Regions from separate parts of the Candidatus Fukatsuia endosymbiont of Tuberolachnus salignus genome, predicted to be linked through region 3. Evidence: predicted binding sites of a transcription regulator. Region 3 holds the regulator's gene; each other region holds the start of a gene.
What was found. The regulator LexA, encoded in region 3, represses DNA repair genes until DNA is damaged. The targets are predictions, from matches to a motif close to TNCTGTATGTACATACAGNA.
Positions count from the first base shown of each region.

Region 1 (5,706 bases), 200 kb from region 3:
TAAAAGCAGTTCATGAGTTAATGCGCCCCAGCCTGTGGTACAGATCTGCCTATTTATGCACGACATCTTGAGTAAAGTAGTTCATATTTAAAGCGTTATCGTTGATAGCCCTTCACTGACGAATTTTCTTCAATAAATGCCTCCATAAGTAACGACTGATAGCTGGCTATAACACGCCCGTGGCGGCAAATTTTTTAATAAAGGAAATACACATGTCTGATACAAAAAAAGGCTCAGTAAAGTGGTTCAACGAGTCTAAAGGTTTTGGTTTTATTACACCAGAAGACGGTAGCAAAGATGTCTTCGTGCACTTTTCTGCAATCAAGAGCGATGGCTTTAAAACCTTAGCTGAAGGGCAACAGGTACAGTTTACTATCGAAAACGGTGCTAAAGGTCCATCTGCAGCAAACGTCACTACTGATTGATATTTAATCATTTTGCTTTGCTGATGCTATGAACCCGCTGATAGGCGGGTTTTTTGAAGCCCCTCACCCAAGTAACCTGTTCGAAATCTCTTGTGCTCGCCGTGTTTTGGTTAAGTCACTCGTCAAAAACAATCTCAAAATGTTCACTTGTTACCTTGTGTTGTATATGAAAAACGCAACTACGCTTTCTCGCCTATTTTTCCCTATCTGAGCGTCACACATGACGATTCCGAATAAATTCTAATATCACTGCATATTAAATGATTTTACTCATCCGATACCTACAGGAATGCTATCATTCGGTGAAAAAATAAAAAGGAGCTGTAGGTTAATACGGATAATACGGAAATTAATGCAAAATCTTCGCCAAAAAGTCTTTAGCACGATCTGATTTGGGATTAGTGAAAAAGTCATCTTTGTTACTGTCTTCGAGGATTCTCCCTTCATCCATAAAGATTACCCTGTCAGCCACTCTACGTGCAAAGCCCATCTCATGAGTAACCACCATCATGGTCATACCCTCTTCAGCTAATTTCGTCATTACGTCCAGTACTTCGTTGATCATTTCTGGATCGAGAGCGGAGGTGGGTTCATCAAATAATATGGCAACAGGATCCATACACAGCGCCCTTGCAATAGCTACACGCTGCTGCTGACCGCCAGATAACTCGGATGACAATTTTTCTGCATGCGCAGTAAGCCCAACACGTTGTAACAATTGTAGACCTTTTTCACGAGCTGTCGTTTTATCACGCTTGAGTACTTTCACTTGTGCCAACGTTAGGTTTTTAATGATAGAGAGATGCGGAAATAACTCAAAATGTTGGAACACCATACCAATTTTTGCACGTAATGCAGCCAAATTGATATCCTTATCATTCACTGCAATTCCGTTAACTTTAATATTTCCCTGCTGAATGGACTCCAGGGCATTAACTGTCTTAATCAAGGTGGATTTCCCTGAACCTGAAGGACCACAGACCACCACAACTTCACCTTTTTTCACTTCAATGGAACAGTCGTGCAAAACTTGAAAATGGCCGTACCACTTAGACACGTTTTTCAAGGAAATCATAAAGTTATCCTTTGTATGTTAAAGAGTCAATCAGCATCACAAAAGAAATCAGCGAATGCAAGAGATTTAATAAAGCGACTCAGCCCCAAGCGGACGTGTTTTAAAACGACGATGCAACCACAAGTATTGTTCTGGTGCACGCATAATTTCTTTTTCAACCACTTTATTCATAAAACTCGCGGCAGCTACATTATCATCCACTGGATATTCCTTCAGTGCTGGCTGGATCAATAGCTCGTAACCACAACCATTTTGTTTTCTGATCAACACCACGGGTACCAAAGCAGGATTTGCCATCCTCACTAACATAAAAGTACCGTTGGTAGTAGCAGCGCGATCAACCGCAAACAATGGCGCAAATACACTGCCTTTGGCGCCGTAATCCTGATCAGGGGCAAACCATACCGCTTCACCTTTCCTCAGGGCATGTACCATACCACGTAGATCTTTACGCGCCAACATAGCCTTATTGGAACGCATACGCCCCCAAGTTTGTACAAATTCCAGTGCCTTATTGTTGTGAGGACGATACATTGCCATCATTGGCTGACATTGTCCCATCACTCTTCCTCCCAACTCTAATGACATAAAATGTATGCCGATCAGTAACGCACCACGATTATTTTCTTGTGCATGCTGTAAATGATGTAAACCAGACACCGTAAACCAACGTTGAATTCGGGCGTTCGACCAGAACCACGCCATACCTGTTTCCAACAACCCCATGCCAAGTGATTCAAAATTGCTTGTAATAGTCTGTTCCAAAAGCTGTTTATCCATTTGAGGAAAACAAAGTTCCAGATTACGCCTGGCAATAAAAACACGCCTTTTAAGGAACCGCATGGATAAACGTCCCAGGTAGACACCGAGCCTAAGCAGCAGTGGATAAGGAAGCTGGATTAACAAAAAAAGGATACCCAAACCAAACCAGGTCAACCAGTAATAAGGATGCAATAGCAAAAACTTAAACCTTGGTGATCTCATCACATGTAGCCCCGTTTTCATCTATACACTTATACGCTTCCAAGAAAACCTTATCGTGCCATGCGCCAGGCGGGGAAGAGGAGATTTTTTCAGTTAATTTGAGCATGGCAGCTATTTTATTGAAACAAATGAAAATATTTGTAGTGTAAAACCTTTAGCGCCCACCATTCATGGGGCCTTTTATCTCTTCAAACCACTCAAGTAATTCATGACGCAAAACCTTTGGTAACACCGCATGATGATAACCATTGATGGCACCCGCCAAAGCTAATAACATATTAACACCCAACGAACTCTTAAGCGCGCGTAGTTGCAAATAACTGCATTTTTCCCCTTTGAGTCGCAGTTCATGAACATTTTTGATGCCCACTTTCCATAACAACCGCTCAATACCAAGACTTAAATTAGGCAAATCTTTCAATCTAATAGCTTTTTTTTTCTTCCTTAAGGCTTCTGCCTCAGCTCCCTGATGGGCAAGATGAACAAAATGGGTTAAGGTCTCCTTTTCTTGCCACAACGTTTGATCGACCCAGTAGTATCGTAAGAAAACTGGTATACCTCGTTTGTAATAAACCAGATTTGTCATTTTCCGTGCCTGGAAAAGATGTTCAACATTATCATTAGCCCGTAAATACAATTCACCGTCAGAAACCAACGCAAACATAATGCCATTAGATAACAAACCATATCCACCGAACTGTGAACGAGAAGTGATAGGTTTTAGGAAGGTAAAATAATCCTGAACCTGAGCTATTTTTTTTTCTGATAAATGCTTCATTACTGCTCCTTTAGTAAAAGCCAGATCACTATTCCGTTGCAATAAGTATTAGAGGAACAACTAACTAGAAAATACGCAATATATATCGAGGATCCAAACACAAAATGAATTTGCATTGGCTTACATCACAATTCTGCGAGGCGCCTTGAAAAATTCTGTTGATCTTCTATCTGACATTAGAAACTGTGCTTAAATACAGCATGGGTAACACAATTTTCCTAAATAGAGGGGTGGGTGACGGTAAAAACAATAGAAAAACTTGATTAACAAGGAATTTCACAATATTTTTTAAACTTTCAGCCGATTCATTATGCAAATTTTAACACGCATTCCAGATCCACCTTGTCACACTGCCAAGCCAGGTAGAATGCGATTTGTCGGTTAGAATTACGCTGTAATATGGAGCCATTTATGACCATAATTGTTAAACGTCACATACAATTTTGCTTTTTTTTCGGGCACTTTATCACATCATACTTGTAAGTTTTCTACTACGTTGTAGACTTTACATCGCCAAGGTTGCTTTAAAATGCCAAATTAAACTGGCAGCGTCATGAACGGAAGCATAAAAATCTTGGCTGAGAATTTTAACCAAGGGCTTAAAAAGCTTTTAAGGCTCATTGCCTATTTGGATGATAACGAGGCGTAAAATGAAAAAGACAGCTATCGCATTAGCAGTGGCACTGGCTGGTTTCGCTACAGTAGCGCAAGCCGCTCCCGCAGATAATACTTTGTACACCGGTGGTAAACTAGGCTGGTCGTGGTATAGCGATACAGGTATGACTAATGCCTATCAAGGTGTCGGTAACGGGCCTACTCATCAAAGCCAATTGGGTACAGGTGCGTTTGTGGGCTACCAGGTAAACCCATACTTCGGCTTGGAAGGGGGCTATGACTGGCTTGGCCGCATGCCTTACAAAGGCGATGTCAACAATGGTGCCTTTAAGGCACAGGGCGTTCAGCTTTCTGCCAAGCTGAGTTACCCCGTTGCTCAGGATCTGGATGTTTATACGCGCCTGGGGGGCATGTTTTGGCGTGCCGATTCTAAGGGCAATTTCGCTAATGGGTCTGCCGGTAGGGTAAGTAACCACGACTACGGCATCTCTCCACTGGCCGCCGTCGGTCTTGAGTACGCACTTACCAAAAACCTGGCTACCCGTGCCGAGTACCAATATACTAACAATATCGGTGATAAGGGTACTGTTGGTGCTCATCCAGACAACGGCCTGTTGAGCCTAGGTCTTGCTTACCGTTTTGGTCAGGATACACCTATACCCGTCGCACCCATCGTCCCCGCCCCAGTGGTTGAAACCAAGCGTTTCACCCTGAAGGCTGATGTTTTATTTAATTTCAATAAGGCAGAACTCAAACAGTCAGGTCAGCAAGCACTGGATCAACTTTATGATCAGTTAAAACAGATGGATCCTAAAGACGGTTCTGCTACGATCGTGGGTTATACTGACCGTATTGGTTCTGAACAATACAACCAAAAGCTGTCTGAAAAACGTGCCCACAGCGTGATGAATTATCTGGTATCTCAAGGTATCCCAGCAGAGAAAATATCTGTGCGTGGTATGGGTAAAGCAAACCCAGTGACGGGTTCTACCTGTGATAGATTAAGAGGAGCAGCTGCACAAGATTGCTTGGCTCCAGATCGTCGCGTAGAGATCGAGGTGAAAGGTATCAAAGAAATTGTTGTACAGTCATAATCTCAACATATTGCTTACGTACCAAACCCCGCACAGCGGGGTTTTTTTAATAGACTTCTTGCAAAACTACCGTTTTCACAGCAGATTATGCAAAAAATCTCATGAGCGTTGATTGGATAAAATTTAGCTATGATTGGGCCGAGGGAACATATGTCCGTTGGAGAAAATAATGTCAGTACTGAGTGAAGAAGCCAAGCTGGTTTATGCAGCGTTGAAAGCCAAGGGCTTTGAAACGCCATTGTGTGGGGAAATGTTAGATGTCAAAACGCGTAAGACACGTATTCAGCAACATATTACCGAGATTATGAAATTACTCAATCTTGACTTAACCAACGATAGTCTAGCGGAAACACCAAACCGTATTGCGAAAATGTATGTCGATGAAATTTTTTCTGGGCTGGATTACACGAATTTTCCCAAAATTACCGTGATTAAAAATAAAATGAAAGTTGACGAAATGATTACGGTGCGCAACATCACCATGACCAGCACCTGCGAACACCATTTTATTACCATTGATGGTAAAGCAACCGTGTCTTACATTCCAAAAGAACATATCATTGGTTTATCAAAGATAAATCGCATTGTGCAGTTTTTTTCCCAGAGACCACAGGTGCAAGAGCGGCTTACCCAACAAATTTTGCTGGCATTACAGACTTTGCTTGAAACCAATCATGTAGCGGTATCCATTGATGCTATTCACTATTGCGTAAAAGCCCGGGGTATCTGTGATGC
Region 1 covers NZ_OZ034983.1:1,244,087-1,249,792, reverse strand. The annotation lists gene cspE (transcription antiterminator/RNA stability regulator CspE) at 213-425, shown strand; gene AAHH42_RS06145 (amino acid ABC transporter ATP-binding protein) at 775-1,500, opposite strand; gene lpxP (kdo(2)-lipid IV(A) palmitoleoyltransferase) at 1,567-2,484, opposite strand; gene AAHH42_RS06135 (TfoX/Sxy family DNA transformation protein) at 2,639-3,262, opposite strand; gene ompA (porin OmpA) at 3,913-4,971, shown strand; gene folE (GTP cyclohydrolase I FolE) at 5,141-5,706, shown strand, end outside.
Region 1: AAHH42_RS06135 (TfoX/Sxy family DNA transformation protein) is a predicted target of LexA. The motif match lies at 3,444-3,463, and genes of this name have one in related genera.

Region 2 (5,706 bases), 200 kb from region 3:
CTTGTGCCACCAGTAAAATATTTTCAGCGACATTTTTATCGACGACATACCAAGGATCTTCATTCCCTTCCTGGGTGCCGCCAATCCCTAAACCTTTGCGTTGACCCAAAGTATGGTACATCAGCCCCTGATGCCGCCCGAGTTTTTTTCCGTCGACGCTAACAATCGGACCAGGCTGAGAGGACAGATATCGACGAAGAAAATCCCGAAATTTACGTTCACCAATAAAACAAATGCCAGTCGAATCTTTCTTTTTGGCCGTCACTAAACCTTGTTGCTCAGCAATACGACGCACAGTGGGTTTTTCCAGTTCACCCAGTGGAAACAGACTTTTTACCATTTGAGGCTGACTAAGGGTATAAAGAAAATAACTTTGATCTTTATTATCATCTAAACCTCGGAGCAGGTAGCTTTTACCCTGGGCATCCTGTTTGTGGCGTACATAATGACCTGTCGCGATATAATCCGCGCCCAGATCTTCGGTCGCAAATGCCAAAAACGCATTAAATTTAATTTCTTTATTGCACAGGATATCCGGATTCGGTGTACGTCCCGCTTGATACTCCGCCAGGAAGAAGGCAAAAACGTTATCCCAATATTCTGCGGCAAAGTTAACAGTGTGCAATTCGATACCTAACTTATCACATACCGCTCGCGCATCTTGAAGATCCTGCGCCGCCGCGCAATACTCTTGATCATCGTCTTCTTCCCAGTTTTTCATAAATAGACCGGCAACCTGATATCCCTGTTGCTGTAACAGGTAGGCGGAAACAGAAGAATCGACACCGCCGGACATACCGACAATGACTTTTTTCTGGCTATTATCTGACATGTCAATCTCACTAACTTAATTAGGATGCCGGAAAAACCGTAGTACAGAAAGCGTCGGATTCTATCACGTCGCCTCTTGAAGCGCATTACTGAAAAGGGTGAGTTGTGAAAAGGAGAATGGCTGAAATTCCTTTTGCATTGGCGTACGAGCAATATTCCAGTACTATTGATCACAGTATGACAACCTATTAACAACCTATTTGTCGCAGGAGAAGTTGATGAAAAATAAAGTCGTTGTTCCGACAGAGGGTAAGAAAATCTCTCTTGATGCTCAAGGAAAATTAGTTGTTCCATGTGAGCCGATCATACCCTTTATTGAAGGTGATGGTATCGGCGTCGACATCACGCCTGCGATGAAACGCGTGGTAGATGCTGCAGTTGAAAAGGCTTACTCAAAACAGCGTAAAATAGCCTGGATGGAAATTTATGCCGGTGAAAAAGCTAAATGTCATTATGGAAAAGATAGCGATGGCAATGATGTTTGGTTGCCTGATGAAACCGTCGATTTAATTAAAGAATATCGGGTTGCCATTAAAGGACCATTAACTACCCCAGTAGGGGGAGGGATCCGATCCTTAAACGTTGCTTTGCGTCAACGGCTTGATTTGTATATTTGTTTACGCCCCGTACGTTATTTTACCGGCACACCAAGCCCGCTAAAACAGCCTGAATTAACGAATATGGTCATTTTTCGCGAAAACTCGGAAGATATTTATGCTGGTATCGAATGGCAAGCGGGCTCTCTAGAAGCGAATAACGTCATAAAATTTCTCCGTGACGAAATGAAGGTCACTTCACTGCGCTTCCCTAAAAACTGCGGTATTGGCATCAAACCTTGTTCAAAGGAAGGCACTGAACGCTTAGTACGTGCGGCAATTCAGTACGCGATTGAGCATGATCGTGAATCGGTGACCTTGGTCCATAAAGGTAACATCATGAAATTTACTGAAGGTGCCTTTAAAGACTGGGGTTATCGGTTAGCTCGCGAAGAATTTTCTGGTGATCTCATCGATGAAGGTCCTTGGGTTAAAATCAAAAATCCAGATCCAGATCCAGATAACGGCAAGGACATCATCATCAAAGATGTGATTGCTGATGCTTTCTTACAGCAAATTTTATTGCGTCCAGAAGAATATGACGTCATTGCCTGTATGAATCTCAATGGTGATTATATTTCCGATGCCTTAGCAGCACAGGTAGGGGGGATTGGTATCGCACCTGGGGCGAATATTGGGTCTGATTGTGCACTGTTTGAAGCCACTCATGGCACTGCGCCAAAGTATGCCGGTCAAGACAAAGTCAATCCAGGTTCCATCATTCTTTCTGCAGAAATGATGCTACGCCATATGGGTTGGCATGAAGCCGCTCAGCTGATTATCAATGGTGTTGAGGGGGCGATTAAAAACAAGACAGTGACCTATGATTTTGAACGTTTGCTAGCAGATGCTAAATTGCGAAAATGTAGCGAATTCGCTGAAAATATCATCGAAAATATGTAAATAAACAAGAAAGTAATATTATTCAGTACTCGACATTCTCAAGAGAGATAACATGATGGATCATAAAAAACGCTCGAGTAAAGAGCTTGATCGTATTGATCGCAATATCCTCAATGAACTACAAAAAGAGGGGCGCATATCAAACGTCAAGCTGGCAGAACGTGTCGGCTTAACGCCGACACCCTGTATAGAAAGGGTTCGTCGCTTAGAAAAAGAAAATTTTATTCATGGTTACACGGCGCTGCTTAATCCACAATATCTGGATGCAGCGCTGTTGGTACTGGTTAAAATTACACTAAATCGGGGTACTCCCGATGTCTTTGAGCAATTTAATACAGCGGTGCAGAAACTTGAAGAAATTCAGGAATGTCACCTGGTATCAGGCGATTTTGACTATTTATTAAAAATCCGCGTATCCGATATGTCTGCTTACCGTAAATTGTTGTGTGATACTTTGCTACGTCTCCCTGGCGTCAATGACACTCGTACGTACGTAACAATGCAAGAAGTCAAACAAAGCAGCAAGCTACCCATTAAAACTAGCCGATAAGATATAAGGTGGATGCAAAACCTGAATAATTCAGTTATTATACTGTTTTTTAATACAGTTTTAACGCTTTTGACGTTGCGATCCCGCTCTCTTCACCGAACCTGGAGGATCCCTCTTGAGCCAAGAATATACGCCAACGAAAGCAGTGATCTTTAAAAAATTCAGTCCTGGGCGGTTATTGCTTGAAGCTGCGCTTGTTGTGGTGATTATTTTAGCAGCCTGTCTGATGGTTATGCTATTAAGTTTTGATCCCTCAGATCCTAGCTGGTCACAAACAGCTTGGCATGAACCTATTCATAATCTTGGTGGTACTGTGGGAGCCTGGTTGGCAGACACCCTGTTTTTTATTTTTGGTGTATTGGCTTATGCCATTCCCTTGATGATAGTGATCTTATGTCAAATAATTTTTCGTCAGCTCAGCAGCAATAAATATGTTGATTATTTTTCTTTAGCTTTACGTTTAATTGGTACTTTGGCGTTAATTCTCACCTCCTGCGGCCTGGCTGCGCTCAGTGTTGACGATCATTATTATTTTGCTTCTGGAGGTGTCATCGGCAGTTTGCTCAGCAATGCGATGTTGCCAAGCTTCAAAGGTGTTACTGCAACTTTAATTTTATTACTCGTGTGGGGAATAGGTTTCACGCTTTTCACCAGTTGGTCATGGCTGTTAATAGCAGAAAAGACAGGCAGTATGGTATTAACTGCAATGGCTTTTATCCGTAATAATAGGTCTATTGAAGCAGCACAAGATCATGATGTGAATCACGATATGCATATCGATAGCAATGATATTACTTTAACCTCTGTCGTACCACCCTTGGTTGTATCACCAACAGCTATTAACACTGTCATGCCAGAGGCAATTGCCGCAGAGGCTATCACGACTGAGATTATCGATATCGAAACTTTCTATGCTGAAACTGTTGCTGCAGAGACTATTTTCGCAGAGAGTATTGCTGTAAAAATTGTGTCAGAGACCGTAGCAGTAGAAACTCTCGTAGCAAAGGCCGTTGCTACTGAGATTATCGATATTCAAGCTATCCCCGAAACGGCCATAACAAAGGCTGTTAATGTTGATGACGATGCTTTATTTTCTGCGACTTCGATCGTTCACAGTAAAGTTAAAGATGATCCCCCTTCATACTCTCAGCAGCGAGAAACACTAATTAGACCGCTGCCTGATCAGCAGACACCGCTTGTTCCAGCGATGGACAGTTTGATCCATCCATTTTTGATGCGTAACGATCAACCTTTACAAAGACCGACAACACCTTTGCCAACACTGGATTTACTGGCAGTGCCCCCAACGGAGGAAAAACCGGTAGATATGTTTGCCTTAGAGAAAACGGCTCGCCTGGTAGAAACACGTTTGGCGGATTATCGTGTCAAAGCCAAAGTTGTTGAAATTTCTCCAGGCCCAGTGATCACCCGTTTCGCCCTGGATTTAGCACCAGGGGTAAAAGCGGCACGTATTTCAGGTTTATCACGTGATTTAGCACGTTCTCTCTCCGCTATTGCAGTACGTGTGGTAGAGGTGATCCCAGGTGAACCTTACGTAGGTTTGGAGTTACCGAACAAAGACCGCCAAACCGTCTATCTACGAGAAGTGCTTAACTGTGCCAAATTTCGTGCGACTCACTCGCCGCTTGCCATGGTTTTAGGAAAAGATATTGCGGGACAACCGGTGATCGCAGATTTGGCAAAAATGCCTCATCTCCTGGTGGCAGGTACGACAGGTTCGGGTAAATCCGTCGGCGTGAACGCCATGATCCTGAGTATCTTGTATAAAGCGACACCGGATGAAGTGCGTTTTATCATGATTGATCCCAAAATGTTAGAGCTTTCAGTTTATGAAGGCATCCCTCACTTATTAACCGAAGTCGTAACGGATATGAAAGATGCGGCCAATGCATTGCGTTGGTGTGTGGGTGAAATGGAACGTCGCTATAAACTGATGTCTGCATTAGGGGTACGTAATCTTGCAAGCTACAACGATAGGATCGAACAAGCTGAAGAAATGGGACGCCCAATCCCTGATCCCTTCTGGAAACCCAACGAAAGTATGGCGCTTTCTCCACCCGTGTTGGAAAAACTACCTTACATTGTGGTGATGGTAGATGAATTCGCTGATCTCATGATGACTGTTGGTAAAAAAGTAGAAGAACTGATCACGCGCCTAGCACAAAAAGCGCGTGCTGCCGGTATCCATCTCGTATTGGCAACGCAACGCCCGTCAGTTGATGTTATTACTGGCCTGATTAAAGCGAATATTCCAACACGTATTGCTTTTACTGTATCGAGTAAGATTGATTCGCGTACTATTCTTGATCAAGCAGGAGCAGAGTCTTTACTGGGAATGGGAGATATGCTCTATATGGCACCCAATTCCTCGATACCAATCCGCGTACACGGCGCCTTTGTGCGTGATCAAGAGGTTCATGCCGTGGTTAGCGATTGGAAAGCACGTGGGCGCCCCCAATACATAGAAGATATTCTCAACACCAGTGAAGAAGAAACCGCTAATGCAGGGATTAATAACACTGAAGAACTGGATCCACTCTTTGACCAGGCAGTCAATTTTGTGCTGGAAAAACGGCGTGCATCGATTTCCGCTGTACAACGGCAATTCCGTATCGGCTATAATCGTGCCGCTCGGATTATTGAACAAATGGAGGCACAACAGATTGTCAGTTCCCCAGGCCATAACGGCAACCGTGAAGTCTTAGCTCCAAAGGTACAATAAAATTATGAATGTATTCTGTGTCATGAAGAAACCACGCGTTTGGTTTTTCGGTGTTAATCTTTTGTTGTCCAGTCTGGTTGCTA
Region 2 covers NZ_OZ034983.1:1,638,845-1,644,550, forward strand. The annotation lists gene mnmA (tRNA 2-thiouridine(34) synthase MnmA) at 1-832, opposite strand, end outside; gene icd (NADP-dependent isocitrate dehydrogenase) at 1,050-2,330, shown strand; gene lrp (leucine-responsive transcriptional regulator Lrp) at 2,383-2,880, shown strand; gene AAHH42_RS07985 (DNA translocase FtsK 4TM domain-containing protein) at 2,996-5,623, shown strand; gene lolA (outer membrane lipoprotein chaperone LolA) at 5,646-5,706, shown strand, end outside.
Region 2: AAHH42_RS07985 (DNA translocase FtsK 4TM domain-containing protein) is a predicted target of LexA. The motif match lies at 2,921-2,940, and genes of this name have one in related genera.

Region 3 (5,706 bases):
CGATCGATTGTGACTTTTATTTTTTAATTTATTAATTTTTATCATAAATAAAATACTGCCACTATGATAAATAGGTCATGTATTCAATAGGTTGTTCAAGTATCAAAAACAGTATTCCCTCTCAATGAATGTCATAATAACCTTATCGTGCATTTTTTCGGATTTTGAGTAACCTATCATTTTACGATTCAATCGTTTAAGTCGTATTCTCAGTGTTAAATTTTTTCTTTCTGTCCTTTGCGTATAAAGCGTGCCAACGATGTGATTTGCGGAAGGTAAAATCGAATAAGCAGTAAAATCATCTGTACAGAAGAAGTCCATCTGAAAAAGGGCTAATAGGTCAAGGAGCCTCTGAAGCGTTGGGAGTTTGACCGCAGTAGCGGTAACGAACCTCTATTTTTTCCATCATCAATTACCCCGCTAGAAATAGAGATTTAACATGGCTTCAACCTATTGAATACATGACCATAAAATAAGGGCACATTATAGCGAAGATGTCATTCTCGTTATAACCTAATAATTAAAGTCATAGAATATAAAAAAATTAGGGAAATAAATCCGTTAAATATCAGCCAAAATATGCTTAATCAACTTTGGTCCATGAAAGATGAGCCCTGAATAAATTTGAATCAAAGTGGCACCGGCTGCTATTTTTTCTCGAGCGGCAATCAGTGAGTCGATACCGCCAACGCCAATAATAGGCAGCCGACCTTGTAACTCTTGCGATAAACGCCGGATGATAGTGGTACTAGAGAGCTGTAATGGGCGACCGCTCAAGCCGCCGCTCTGTTCACAATAGGGTAATCCTTGAATTAAAGAACGATCCAAGGTGGTATTAGTGGCAATTACCCCATCAATTTTATGTCTGATTAACGTGTCGGCTATTTGAATTAATTCTTCTTCCGTCAGATCAGGGGCAATTTTTACCGCGATGGGTACATATTTACCATATTGTTGATGTAGTTCAGTTTGTTTATTCTTAATTGCCGCTAATAAATCATCCAGTGCATCCCCATACTGTAATGAACGTAATTCAGGGGTATTGGGCGATGAAATATTAATCGCAATATAACCAGCATAAGGATAGATTTTATCCATACATATCAAATAATCGTCTTTACCTTGTTCAACCGGAGTATCTTTATTTTTACCAATATTTATGCCAAGAATGCCGCTAAAATGCGCTTTCTTAACATTGTTGATCAGATTATCGACCCCCTTGTTATTAAACCCCATGCGATTGATGATCCCTTCCGCTGTGCTGACCCGAAATAAACGTGGTTTGTCATTACCCGGTTGTGCTCGTGGCGTTACTGTTCCAATCTCAATAAATCCAAACCCCATAGCGGCTAAAATATTAATGCATTCACCATTTTTATCTAACCCAGCAGCTAAACCCAATGGATTTTTAAATGACAGTCCCATACAATTGACCGCTTTTGTCGGCACCGATTGACGTAACAAGAATGCTAAAGGCGTTCCTGTCATTCGTTGTAGGCCTCTCAACGTCAATTCGTGCACACGTTCAGCATCAAGTTGAAATAAAATTTTTCTGACCAGTGAATAGTACATCGTGTTCTTATACTCCTAAGAACCTGTTTGAAATCTCTTGTGCTCGCCGTATTTTGGTCAAGTAATTCGTCAAAAATGCGCTCAACATGCGCATTTTCTTTTTTGTTGTTACAAAGAGTAAATTACGCTTTTTCGCCCATTTTTTCCTCTTCTGAACACCGCAAAAAAGATTTGGAACGGCTCTAAGCAAACGGTTTGTTAAAAGTTAGTGCCAACCACCATTGCGAATAATACCTACTGCTAGGCCTTCTATGGTTAAATGTTGCTGTTTAAGATCAACAATGATGGGTTTAAACTCATTGTTTTCCGGTAAAAGATGCACAATATCATTTTGCTTTTGTAAGCGTTTTACCGTGACTTCATCTTCAATACGCGCTACTACTATTTGACCATTATGTACATCTTTTGTTTTGTGTACGGCAAGAAGATCACCATCGAAAATACCAATGCCTTTCATTGACATGCCACTTACTCGTAAAAGAAAATCGGCATGGGGTTTAAACAACGAGGGATCCACCTTATGGCGCCCTTCTTCGTTTTGCTGTGCTAATAGCGGTTCTCCAGCGGCTACTTGACCAATGACGGGTAGCCCTTCTTCTTCCTTCTCTATTAATATACGGATGCCGCGTGAGGTACCGGATAGGATTTCAATCACTCCCTTACGGGCTAAGGCTCTCAGATGTTCTTCCGCAGCGTTAGCTGAACGAAATCCCAGATGCTTGGCGATTTCGGCACGTGTCGGTGGCATGCCAGTTTGTGCCCGACAATGACAGACTAAATCATAAACTTCTTGTTGTCTGGGTGTTAGTCTTTTCATACTTTTACCTGTTTTTCTATACAGTTTCATGTAAGTATATACAGTCAACACCGTTTTGGGAACCCCAAATTACGTAAAATAATGAGTGTTTTATTCTAGAGAATTAGCGCATGGTAACGAATTCTTCAGCGGAAGTCGGGTGAATAGCCACTGTATTGTCAAAGTCTTTCTTGGTCGCCCCCATCTTTACGGCTACGGCAAACCCTTGCAGGATTTCATCCATACCGAAACCGATACCATGGATGCCAACTATCTTTTCATCGCTGCCGCTGCAGACCAGTTTCATGTGACAAGGCTGACGGTGCTGAGTGACCGCACTGTACATCGCAGTGAAAGAAGAATGATAAACTTTAACTTGATCGGCGCCAAATTTTTCTCGGGCTTGTGGTTCAGTCAGGCCGATGGTTCCTATGGGGGGGTGGCTGAAAACCACCGTGGGAATATTATTGTAATCGAGATATTCATTCAGCTTATTATTGAACAAACGTTCAGAGAGACGACGACCGGCAGCAACCGCAACCGGCGTTAGTTCCACTGCACCCGTGTTATCACCGACTGCGTAAATGCCTTTAACACTGGTATTTTGGAACTTATCAACCTCTATATAACCTTTATCATTTATTTTCACACCACAAGCATCGAGGTTGAGCTTATCGGTGGCTGGCTTGCGCCCAATTGCCCAAATGACATGGTCAACGGTAAGTGATTTTCCATTTTCTAGTTGTAGCTCCAGGCTGCCATTCGCGTTTTTAATCACTGCTTGCGGTACTGCTTCGGTATGTAATTTTATCTTTCTTTCTTCCCCTCCCTGTTTCATGGTGTTTACCAGGTTTTCCACGATTAAAGGATCGAAGTGGCGTAAAGGCGCATGTTTACGTACCAATAAATCGGTTTCGACACCCAATGCATTTAGCACACCGGCAATTTCTACCGCAATATAGCCAGCACCGACCACCGCTACACGTTTTGGTGTTTCATGTAAATCAAAAAAACCGTCAGAATCGATGCCGTATTCAACACCAGGAATGTCAGGATGATCGGGGTACCCTCCAGTAGCGATGAGAACATGATCGGCGCTGATTTTCTCACCATTCACTTCAACAGTATGCACATCGATAAACCTGGCGAAACCAGTGATAACATCAACGTCATTATGACTTAAAACACGTTTATATGATTGATGAATTCGGTTGATATAAGCATTGCGACTTTCAATCAATTTTGGCCAATCGAAGGTACTTAGTTCGATGTTGAAACCATAATCAGCACCGTATACGTGAATGGCTTCAGCGATCTGTGCTGCGTGCCACATGATTTTTTTCGGAACACAACCGACATTCACACAAGTGCCACCCAGCTTTTTATCTTCAATCAATGCACACTTTTTACCATAGCTGGCTGCCCGATTAATTGAAGCAATACCGCCGCTGCCACCACCAATTGCTAGATAATCATAATGTTTATTCATCGTGTCGTTTCCATGAAGTTGTAAAATGGTTCAAGATCTATTGTATTGTGTATTCACGACGTTCTCGAATAGGCTCTAACTAATTAGCAATGAAACGTTTTGTTTCCGTTAACACTTGCAGTAACAGTGCGAGTGGAGGTTTATGATCTTTTATTTCGTTACCCTGCTGGTCATAGGTGCGATAATTACCGTCATCATGTAACAATATGGTTTGCGTCGGGGTGGTGATCACTAACATACCGTCATCACCCGTTGTCACCCAATTATTCTTGCGTTTAATAGCAAACAAATCTTCACCTTGAGAATAATCCTGTGGCGGGGTGTTAACATGTAGTAAATGTTGCATCAGGGTCACCATAATATCCTCATGATTGGTCAGCTTATCGATCTTTTGAGCCGATCTATCTGGCCAGTGGATAATAAGCGGCACCTGAAGCTGCTCACGATTAAATTTACTCCCCGCTCCCCAGGTACCATCACCGCTGTCATTGAATTCAATACCATGAGCAGCGGTGATGATCACAACTGTTTTATCCCACTGATAATTTTTCTTTAGTGTTGCAATGATGGTCATGATGTTCCGATCAGTATTTTGGGCACTTGCCTGATAGTGGTGGATAAAATCAGTCGACAAAGGGAGTCCCTTCTCTGCTGTTTTGTTCTGATCTTCTGTCGCGCCATTGAAATTAATGTATGAGAACCATTTTCTGTCGGTACTGCGATTGATTAACCATTGCTGCCACTGTGTGGTTGTTACGCTGTCATTCTGTTGTATCGGCGTAGGTAACGAAAAATCACTCAATAATGCCTGCCGGTACAAAGATGACTTGAAACCATCAGAAGAAAACAGGCCGAATTGGTAGCCCCGTGTGTCTAATGCGTTAATCAAGGCGGAAGGTTTACGTGCGGCAAGAATGCCACCGAGATAAGTCGGCGATATACCGTAAAACAGACCAAATAAACCGGTATTTTGTCGATTACCTGAGCTGTAATGGCGAGTAAATTGCAGATTAGCATCAGCAAATTGAGTCAGTATCGGCATATCTGACGCGAGATTACTGCTACGAATGCCATCGATGAGGATCAGCAGTAAATTGTAGCCATTATCTTCACCATCCATGTTTTTGCCGCTAAAACTGATCTTATTGAGGGGATATTCAACAGCCAAAGCATCAGGGCTGCCTTGTTCAATCAGACGACGCTGATACTCTTGCTTATCTAGCATACCGTGCTTTTCTAAAAAATTACGGGCAGTCATTGGATGAGATAGCGGTAAATTTGCCCGTTGCATAGTTATTGGTCGATAAAAGTTGGCGTCAGCCCAACTATACATAAGATGTGATGCAAAAAATGCCCCGGTAAATAGTGCTACCAGTGGCTTAACAACGGGTTTACGATTCAGGCTACGTAGTCTCTGCCAGCACCAGGTACCAAAGAACATCTCAATCAGAAAAATGATCGGTACACAAAAAAAGATGAATAGCTTATCACGGGTAAGCTCGTCTTGCTCTGGATCAGCAATTAATTCCCATATCACCGAATTAAGATGCAAATGGAAACGAGTGAAAACTTCACTGTCGATCAGTAACAGTGTTAGCCCCACAGTGGCGAGTACCACGGAAATAAAGCGCAGTACGCGTTGTGACATCACCAGGAAAGTCAGAGGAAAGATTATCAATACATAAGCGACAAAAACAATGAAACTAAAATGCCCAAGCCAACTGGTCAAGGCATAAATTCTGCCCGGCAGGGAAGCCGGCCAATTAGAAACGAACAGGTATCGACTGCCTATCGCCAGGCTGAAAAGGATATTAAATAAGGCAAACCAATGCCCCCAACTGATCATCCC
Region 3 covers NZ_OZ034983.1:1,442,698-1,448,403, reverse strand. The annotation lists partial or broken gene AAHH42_RS07220 (IS1 family transposase) at 103-357, opposite strand; gene pyrD (quinone-dependent dihydroorotate dehydrogenase) at 562-1,572, opposite strand; gene lexA (transcriptional repressor LexA) at 1,778-2,389, opposite strand; gene gorA (glutathione-disulfide reductase) at 2,493-3,857, opposite strand; gene yejM (LPS biosynthesis-modulating metalloenzyme YejM) at 3,937-5,706, opposite strand, start outside.